3 regions of the Sporomusa sp. 246TCP1 genome follow, and region 3 is predicted to be linked to each of the others. Evidence: riboswitches for the same ligand, from Rfam matches in the RefSeq annotation. Region 3 holds a riboswitch; each other region holds the start of a gene.
What was found. A riboswitch is a leader RNA that binds a small molecule or an ion and turns the genes downstream of it on or off. The one in region 3 is predicted to bind cyclic di-AMP.
Positions count from the first base shown of each region.

Region 1: linked by a shared signal. The riboswitch ahead of AC1ECB_RS04205 (C40 family peptidase) and the one ahead of AC1ECB_RS06685 (peptidoglycan-binding protein) in region 3 are both predicted to bind cyclic di-AMP.
Region 2: linked by a shared signal. The riboswitch ahead of AC1ECB_RS21430 (APC family permease) and the one ahead of AC1ECB_RS06685 (peptidoglycan-binding protein) in region 3 are both predicted to bind cyclic di-AMP.

Region 1 is NZ_CM170492.1:880,723-883,845, forward strand. It holds gene AC1ECB_RS04190 (hypothetical protein) at 1-142, shown strand, start outside; gene aroH (chorismate mutase) at 233-592, shown strand; gene AC1ECB_RS04200 (glycosyltransferase family 2 protein) at 738-1,721, shown strand; cyclic di-AMP (ydaO/yuaA leader) riboswitch at 1,795-1,932, shown strand; gene AC1ECB_RS04205 (C40 family peptidase) at 1,937-2,605, shown strand; gene AC1ECB_RS04210 (ABC transporter ATP-binding protein) at 2,726-3,123, shown strand, end outside.
Region 2 is NZ_CM170492.1:4,537,035-4,540,157, reverse strand. It holds gene feoB (ferrous iron transport protein B) at 1-450, shown strand, start outside; cyclic di-AMP (ydaO/yuaA leader) riboswitch at 881-1,018, shown strand; gene AC1ECB_RS21430 (APC family permease) at 1,078-2,925, shown strand.
Region 3 is NZ_CM170492.1:1,347,418-1,350,540, reverse strand. It holds gene AC1ECB_RS06695 (acyl-CoA dehydrogenase family protein) at 1-596, opposite strand, end outside; gene AC1ECB_RS06690 (DMT family transporter) at 701-1,153, opposite strand; gene AC1ECB_RS06685 (peptidoglycan-binding protein) at 1,283-1,882, opposite strand; cyclic di-AMP (ydaO/yuaA leader) riboswitch at 1,946-2,090, opposite strand; gene AC1ECB_RS06680 (L,D-transpeptidase family protein) at 2,198-2,920, opposite strand; gene AC1ECB_RS06675 (3D domain-containing protein) at 3,011-3,123, opposite strand, start outside.

The DNA of each region.
Region 1 (3,123 bases), 470 kb from region 3:
AGCCACTTTTTGCTGGCAGGAGTATGAGCAGGGACAATACATAGAACTTAATCAGTCAGATACTGTTTGCCCCGAATGCGGTTGGTGGCGGTGCCATGTCTGTGGTTCTTGCCGATGCAATAAACCGCTAAAACAGGATTAATTACAAAACAATGTACAAAGCTTGCAGGAAAAATGCTAATTTATGCGTATATTATATAAGGGATTTTACTTAATTCTTTCTTGAGGAGTGGTGATTATATTACGCGGTATTCGTGGTGCAACAACTGTTACAACTAATAATCGTGAAGAAATATTTGAATGTGTAGCCGAACTGCTTGCGGCAATCTCACGGGAAAACTTGCTGAATACCGAAGATATTGGGGCCGTAATCTTTAGCTCGACTCCTGACTTAAACGCTGCCTTTCCGGCAGCCGGGGCAAGAAAGTTTGGTTGGACGCAAGTACCACTATTCGGGACGCAAGAAATCGAGTGCCCTGATGCGCCGGCACTTTGTGTTCGCGTATTGATTTTGTGGAATACTGATTTGAGGCAGCAAGACATTAAGAATGTCTACCTACATGGCGCTGCCAGTTTACGTCAAGACAGTTAGCGATAACGATAGACTTATCGTTTTAGCATAAAACCTGCTTTGTAATTTGCAAAGCAGGTTTTATGCTTACTTTTTCTCGTGTGTATTTGCAATCATTCGCCAGCAGTGCAATAATATAGTGGTAACAAGGAGGCTTGCATAGTTGATGGATATAATCAATAAACTGATATCTATTGTTGTGCCCGTATATAACGAACAGGAAAATATTGATAATTTCTATAGTGAAGTTGTTAAACATATGGAACAACTGGCCTATTGTTTTGAAATTATTTTTGTCGATGATGGCTCAAGTGATGCCACGCCGCTTATTTTGGAGCGGTTAGCTACTGGTGATAAGCGGGTACGGGCGCTTATTATGGCGCGTAACTTTGGTCATCAGGTGGCCTTAACCTGTGGCCTGGACCATGCCCAGGGAGATGCGATAATTACTATGGATGGTGATATGCAACATCCGCCGGAAATGGTACCGTTGTTAATTAGTAAATGGGAGGAAGGCTTTCAGGTTGTCCAAACAGTCAGGAAAAATACCGAAGGAGTATCCTGGTTTAAAAATTTCACCTCAGGTATGTTTTATAAGTTGATGAATGCCTTATCGAATGTCCAGGTTGCCGAGGGTGGTTCTGATTTTAGATTATTAGACAAGCAGGTTGTAGACAGTTTTCGACGTTTTCGGGAACGCGCCAGATTTATTCGTGGTATGATTAGTGCAATTGGCTACCGTCAAACGAACATCGAATTTATTGCTCCCAAACGGTTTGCCGGTCAATCTAAGTTCTCTTTAAAAAAAATGCTGCATTTTGCCCTTGATGGGATTACTGCTTATTCTAAAACACCACTTCGTTTTGCATTTTACATCGGGATTCTGTTGGGATCTGTAAGCATTGGCCTAACCCTGCATGTTCTCTATATTAAAATTTTTACCGCCGAAGCAGTTCCTGGCTGGGCGACAATTACCGCCAGTATTTTGCTTTTAGGCGGCTTGCAATTGGCGGGAATTGGTATTATTGGAGAGTATGTTGGCCGGATATTTGAAGAAGTAAAGCAGCGTCCTCTTTACTGGTTGCGGGCTGAGCTCGGCACGCAAGTGGCAAAAGATAAACAGGCGACATTTGGCGAAAAAGGAACTTGACCTAATAAATGTAAAAAAAAACACGATTTTTGGGAAGGAATTTCTAAATCTAAGCCGAATAATAGTTTTAGAGCATTATAGAAAGCCGAATCCAGCTCTGGTACGGGGGAACCAATTAAGGGGGTGAAACTTGATAAGCGTCAGCTTTTCAAGTAGGGTGCCTGCAACCCTAACCCGTCAGCTAACCTCGGAGGCAAGTGAGAGGAGAAACCTATTTGCAAAAGTTTTTCAGGTTTATTGTCGCTTTATGCCTCTTTTTAGGGACAGCTGCTTTTGCTCACGCTGCGGGTACATATGAGGTTGGCGACCAGGGAGATGATGTTGCCGCTATTCAAGCTCAGCTTAATAATCTGGGGTTTAATGCCGGTGCAGCAGACGGCGATTTTGGAAACTTAACGCTTAATGCCGTTAAATCTTTCCAAAAAGAGCGTGGTCTTGAATCAGATGGTGTGATTGGAGCGCAAACCTATCGTGCTCTGATGGGACGCGATATTCCAGCCAGTCGTGATTCCTCTACTGCTTCGGTAAGGCGTATCATTCAGACTTCCATGCGTTACAGAGGTGTACCGTATGTATTTGGTGGGACAAGTCCTGATGGTTTTGACTGCTCTGGCTTCACTCGCTATGTTTTTGCTCAGAGCGGCGTCTATTTGCCACGAATGGCTGATGAACAATTTGAAGTTGGGCGGCATGTATCTTATGGTCGTCTTCAGCCTGGGGACTTGGTGTTTTTTAGCACTTACACTTCAGGAGCATCTCATGTCGGCATCTATATTGGTGATAGTAGATTTATCAGTGCTACGTCTAGTAGTGGTGTAAGAATTGACAGTCTAGATAGTGGTTACTGGGGTTCGTGCTACATCGGTGCTCGCCGGGTGATGTAAAGTAAGAAAGGAAGGCATGACAGCCTTCCTTTTTTATTGCCCCTGGGTACTTGTATTTAACGATAGGAACTGAGACAATATAAGTGTAAAGTCAAGCATTATTATAGTGGAGATATTATTATGTTTAGTTTTTATTGGCGAAAGTTCATAGTACCCTATTGGTTATTAGCTTTAACAGCGGTACTGTGTTTTATTGTTGCAAGTTTAGCGGGCTTGGCGGCGCCGCTGGTAGTTAAGCTGCTGATTGACGATGCGCTGACCAGTGGCAATATTGCGTTTTTGCATCTGATTACTGCGGGTATCATAATTCTATACTTCATTCGTGGATTATTTTCTTATTTTTATGGATGCAGTATGGCAAAAGCCGGCAATAAGATGCTGGCTAAACTGCGGCAGGATATGTTCAGTAAGTTGCAGTCACTAGATTATGCCTATTTCATGAAAACTCCGTCAGGTGAGCTTATTTCTCTATTTACCAATGATCTATTGTTTATTCAACAGGCCGTTACGGTAGGTAT
Region 2 (3,123 bases), 2.8 Mb from region 3:
GAAAATGAAGAGCAGATTGAACACTTCCAGAAAGAAGAGGCTGGGGAAAAATTAGCCCAAAGCTATGCTGGACAGCTCGGCAAATTTATTGAGCCGGCTATTCGACCATTGGGCTTTGATTGGCGGTCAGGCATTGGTTTAATTGCGGCCTTTACCGCGAAAGAGGTTTTGGTTAGTACCATGGGTACTATCTATAATGTAGGTGAAGCCGATGAAGGGTCGGTTGCGTTGCAGCAAGCGCTGGCCAATGATAGCAGCTTTACCCCATTAATTGCCTATTCTCTGATGGTGTTTGTGCTTATCTATTCACCGTGCCTGGCAGCATTAGCAGTTATCAAACGGGAATCAAATTCCTGGAAATGGCCAATTTTTGCTACCGTATATACAACTACCCTGGCATGGATAATGTCGTTCTTAGTTTACCAAATAGGAAGTCTTCTGGGCTACTAGGGAAAAAGACGTGAGCGGGATGGATACGATAATTGTATTTATTTTCGGCTTAGTTGCGGGTGGCTATATAGCCAAAATTATTTGGCAGGAATTGCAGGGGAAAACGCGATGCCATTGTTCTAATAGCTGCGGAAATGATTGTTATTAATAAAGTCCAACCACTTCATTCAAACAAGTGGTTGGACTTTATTTATAAGAGTATATTGGTGTAATTTTCTTGGCCGTCTTTATGACAGTCCAGTCGCTATTTATAGCCGATAAACATGAATTTTTTGGGGAATGACGAGCCACAACACGCAAAAGAAAGCGTGACTGTGAGCGAAGAATCCAATATTGTTTAGTGAGTAGCCATGACATCTAGCAGGCGTTAAAGAAGCATAGGCGAACTTTATGTGCGATTAGAAAAGCAGTATGATTACAGTTAGTTAAACATAACATAATGCCGAGTTCCATTTTGGAAGCGGAGGAACCACTTTTTGGGGTTAATTTTGCCAATTAGGTAAAAGGGATGTTTTTCTCTTGTCATCCTACCCGTCAGCTAACTTCGCAGGCTAAAGCAGGGGTCGAAAGACCGACAGGTCTTTTTTTTGTGTTAAAAAAATGAATAATGAAACTGGAGGCGCTACTATGATGCGCGTACTTCGCCGATTACTTATCGGCAAGCCACTTCATAACCGGGAATTGGCTCACGAAAAACTTCCAAAATGGAAGGCATTGTCTATTTTTTCCTCAGATGCATTATCATCTGTTGCCTATGGTCCGGAACAAATAATGCTTGCGTTGGTTGCTGTTCCCAGCCTGGTAGCTTACGGGTTTATGGGGCCTGTGGCTATAGGTATTCTGTCACTGCTGGCTATTGTAGTGTTATCCTATGTGCAGGTGGCTAAAGCCAATCCTGAGGGTGGCGGGGCCTATACGGTGGCCAAGAAGAATCTGGGCAAGATGCCGGCGTTGGTGGCAGCTGGCTCAGTCTTTGCCGATTATGTACTGACAGCTGCGGTGAGTGTCTCGGCCGGCACAGCAGCTATTGTTTCGGCTTTTCCTGCCTTGGCGGGGCGGGAAGTTATCATTGATGTACTGGTTCTTTTTGCCATATTAATGCTAGTTAATCTGCGCGGAGTTCGGGAATCCTCCAATGCCTTCGTAATACCTACCTACGCTTTTTTGTTTGGTATCATCATTTTAATTGTAATAGGTATATGGAAGTCCGTTACTGTTGCTCCCTATCTGCTGCCACCAGAGTCCTTAGCCCGCCAGCAACTGGATTGGGCGATGTTGTTTGTGATTTTAAGGGCCTTTGCCAATGGTTGTAGTTCAATGACAGGGGTAGAAGCTATTGCAGATAGTGTTCCCATGTTCCGCAAGCCGGAAGCCCGTAATGCTGCTATTACTACGTACTGGATGGCTGGAACCCTGGGTTTTATGTTCCTGGGTATTACCTACCTTGTCATGCATTATCACATTTTACCGATAGCTGAGGTAACGGCTATGTCGCAATTGGCAGAAGAAATTTTTGGCCGTTCGGCTGCCTATTATTATATTCAAATTACTACAATGCTGGTGTTATATCTGGCAGGCAATACGGCCTACAACGGCTTGCCGGTGCTGTTATCTATTGTGGCTAAGGATGGGTATATGCCCCGTTATTTGGCGACACGTGGCGAGCGGTTGACATTTTCTAATGGTATTATTTTACTAACTGTCGCGGCTGCGTTGTTAATTATCGTGTTTCGGGGAAATACTGAGCATCTCATTTCGCTGTATGCTATTGGTGTATTTATTTCGTTTACTATTGCTCAATCCAGCATGGTCGTTCACTGGAACCGGGAGCGTGGTAAAGGATGGCAGGTTCGGGCGCTGCTAAATGGCATTGGTGCTACGACTACCGGTCTGGTTGTTCTTATTATTACTGTAACAAAATTTCTCTATGGTGCCTGGATTATCTTGTTGTTTATTCCTATTATGATTTATATCTTTACAGCCATCCGGGGCCACTATAACTCTATAGCCGATCAACTACATCTGCCGGAAGAATGCTATGAAAAGGGAGCGGCTACTTTTCCAGAGGGTAAACATATTGTTATTGTACCTGTATCGACAACAACGCGCGTGGTGTATGAAACCATTAAATATGCCAAAATGATTGGTGATAATATTTTGGCTGTTCATGTATCTAATAATGAAGAAACGACAAAGAAAGTTGTTGAAAAGTGGAAGCTGTGGGATCCGGGTATAGAATTAATCGTTATTCGTTCGCCCTACCGGTTACTAATGCGGCCACTCCTGCATTTTATTGAGAAGAAGGAGCGGGAAAAGGGACCAGATGATTATATCACAGTCATTATCCCTGAGTTTGAGACGCGGAAATCCTGGCACCGGCTCTTGCATAATCAGACTGGCTGGTTTTTGCGGAATACCCTTATTTGGAGGGAAAACGTTATTGTAACTACCGTTCCCTACCACTTGAAAGAATAGTAAAAGGGGGTTGTCTCATTTTTGAGGCAACCCCCTTTTACTATTCATTGATTGACTTTTATGATACTCGTTGATCTGCTGAAGTTTTGCTAGGCAGCAGCTTGACAAGCCCCTTGGTACTGGTTATAATTAAGCAGTATTCTCGCGTAGCATTTTATGTAGTCTGCATTACTGTAAAAAATGCTAACAATTACCGGT
Region 3 (3,123 bases):
TTTTCTTCTTCCTTGCCAACAGAGAAGCCTGGTGTGTTCCTGTCAACAATAAAGGCTGTCAATCCACGGATACCAGCAGTTTTGCGAGTATTGGCAAAAATAATATATATTTCAGCAATACCACCATTGGTAATAAAACATTTTGTACCATTAAGTATATACTCGTTCCCGTCTTTAACAGCAGTTGTTGCAACTGCTCCGGCATCTGAGCCTGCACCTGGTTCAGTTAGTGCAAAGGCGGCCAAATTACCATCATTTATGACACTAAACATTTTGCGTTTTTGCTCTTCGGACCCCAAGAGTACTACTGGGTAGGAAGCTAAAGCATTTGCAGCGGTTGTTGTAGCTACACCAGCACACCCTTTACCTAATTCTTCATAGATGAGAGCAATTGAGAGTGCATCAAGACCTGGTCCATCATATTCTTCCGGTACAGTTAAATTAAGTAAGCCTGCCTCATCAAGCTTTTTCCATAAATCAGAGGGAACTATACCTTCTTTATCCATTTCTAAAGCGTGAGGCGCAATTTCTTTCGCTACAAAATCTCTTACCATTTTTTGCATATCCAATTGATCGGGAGTAAAGTTAAAATCCATGCCTTGCCTCCTTGTGTTAGTACATTACCAAAAAATCCTAATGATAAGTATACCGCATAATTTTTTTTTTGTTAACACCTTAATTAAGAAAAAAATAAAAAAAACTATTTTAATAGCAGTCTAGCACCAACTGCGAGTAATACCAAGCCAATTAGCTGCTTGGGACTGCAAGCCATACGTTCAAGACCAAATCCCCCCAAGTAGTCAATTATGATTGCTGTTAATACTTGTCCAACAATAATGGCCGTAGTGGCATTGGCAACACCGACACTGGGAATGCTGGCGACTACCAAATAGATTATGGCAACACCAAGAATACCTCCTAGCCAGGAATACCATGGTGCCTCCTGCCATGCAGACAGATTGCCTTTGCCCAGATTACCGATAAACAGTAGCATCATGACTAAAATAGTTCCCGTAAGTTGAACAACAAACGTAGCCTCGAGCAGTCCAATAACCTTACTCAAACCACTATTAATCGATCCCTGCACTGCCATTAACACCCCAGATACAAAAGCCAGCACCAACGGCAGCATTTCACTTGAGATAAAATTCAATCCTAACCAACCCCCATGAAATTCTCAAATTCTATCAGTAGTATAGTACTTGATGCTTCTTAATATTCTTGGGGGATAATAACATTAGCTGCTATCAGTAAACAAAAAAAGCAGGCCGCAACCTGCAATTTATCCGTCAACTACATACACAGTTACTCTTTGCACGCCAAAATTCAATGCCTCACGGCGATTATCAAATGCTAAATCGATACGCTGGCCCTTTATTGCACCACCAATATCGTCAGCTATTGCATAGCCATATCCTGGGATATATAGCCGGGTTCCTAAAGGAATAACTGCTGGATCGACAGCAACCAAACCCTTACGCAAAAGGTTTCCGCCATAGGTATAGCTGCCATTACCCGGGTCATACGCAGAGTAGGCCGATGCTTTCATACTAAGGGCACGGCTATACCGGCTTGGCACCCCAGCCAGCCGTCCCAAATAGGCAAAGGTTTCTTTATCAACAATACCATTTACGTTAAGAGAGGAACTATGTTGAAATTCTTTTACAGCCTTTGCAGTAATTGGACCAAATATACCGTCAATGTCTCCTGAATAAAAACCACTGTCAGCCAAATATTTTTGTACAATCCGCACATTATCGCCGCGTGCCCCGAGCATTATAGTGGGTTGCTCCTGTGGTCCCGCAGCCATGCTCACCGAGGGAATGCTTACGGCTATCAGTAAAGAAAGCAAAAAAAAGACCTTTAAAAAAAGTTTTCCCAATCGATCACCTCTCTTTTCAGTATGCCTCTAAGGTTAGCTGTCATGCACTGCAAAGCAAAACACAAAACCTTAAGCATTAGCCTCCGGGGTTAGCTGTCGGATTCGGGCCAAAGAGAAGAGCTTAAGAACGCCCTACCGCGTTAGCGGATTCACCCCTATATGTGTATTGGGTCCCCCGTACCTTATAAGGATTCGGCATTATACATAGAATACACCGGAATATCAGTTTGGTCAAATCCAGTACTAGGTTGTATTTTACACTTATCTGCTATTTTCGTCAACTTCTTGATATTCTGATAGAATTTCTTACTAATTCTATATCCCTAACGCGGCACAAAACTCTTTGGTAGCTACACCGGTAGTGGTAATTCCCTTATCTGCCTGATAAGCCTTAACAGCTTCTTCAGTCATAGTGCCAAACAAGCCATCTGCTCTACCCTGAAAGTAGCCAAGTTCTTTGAGTTTCATTTGTAAGGCAACAACATCAGATCCTGAAGTTTTATATTTAAGGTTTCTTTTAATTATAGCCTTTCGACCATCAATACGCACCGGAGTCCCAATCGGAATCCATTCAAACAATTCTTCAACATCTTTATTACGCAGTCTAATGCAACCATGACTGGCAAATTGACCTATTGACCAGGGTTTATTTGTCCCATGAATGCCATAAGTGCCCCAAGGAACATTTAATCCCATCCAGCGTGTTCCAAATCCAGTTCCCCAATTATAGTCTTTCCATACCACATTCCACTCCCCGATCGGCGTCGGGGTTTTGCTTTTGCCTACTGCAATCCTGTATTTTTTATATATCTGGTCATCATTATAAACTTCAAGTACTTTAGATTGAGTATTTATTACTATACTCACTTTGCCTGTGGGTGCGTTGGTTGGTTGACTGGTGGTATCTATTGATGCCAGTTCTTGTTCATCCATATACTCAAAGCCAATAATACTAAAAACAATACTCAAAATCGCAAAAATTGCTATACCATAAAATATCGGTGATTTTCTGAATCCAAATGATAAAATGGAATTCACTTTGTCCCCTCCTTGTAGATAGCATATTCATTCCCAAATATATGCAGCCACCCAAAGGGATATGAGCAAAGAAAAGCCGGCCGAAGCCGGTTATTTAAGAACATATACTTTCACATTTTGAATCCCATAATCCAGCGCTTCTTGTCTGGTATTAAACGCTAAATCAATACGATTGCCTTTAATCGCACGGCCTTGATCGTCAG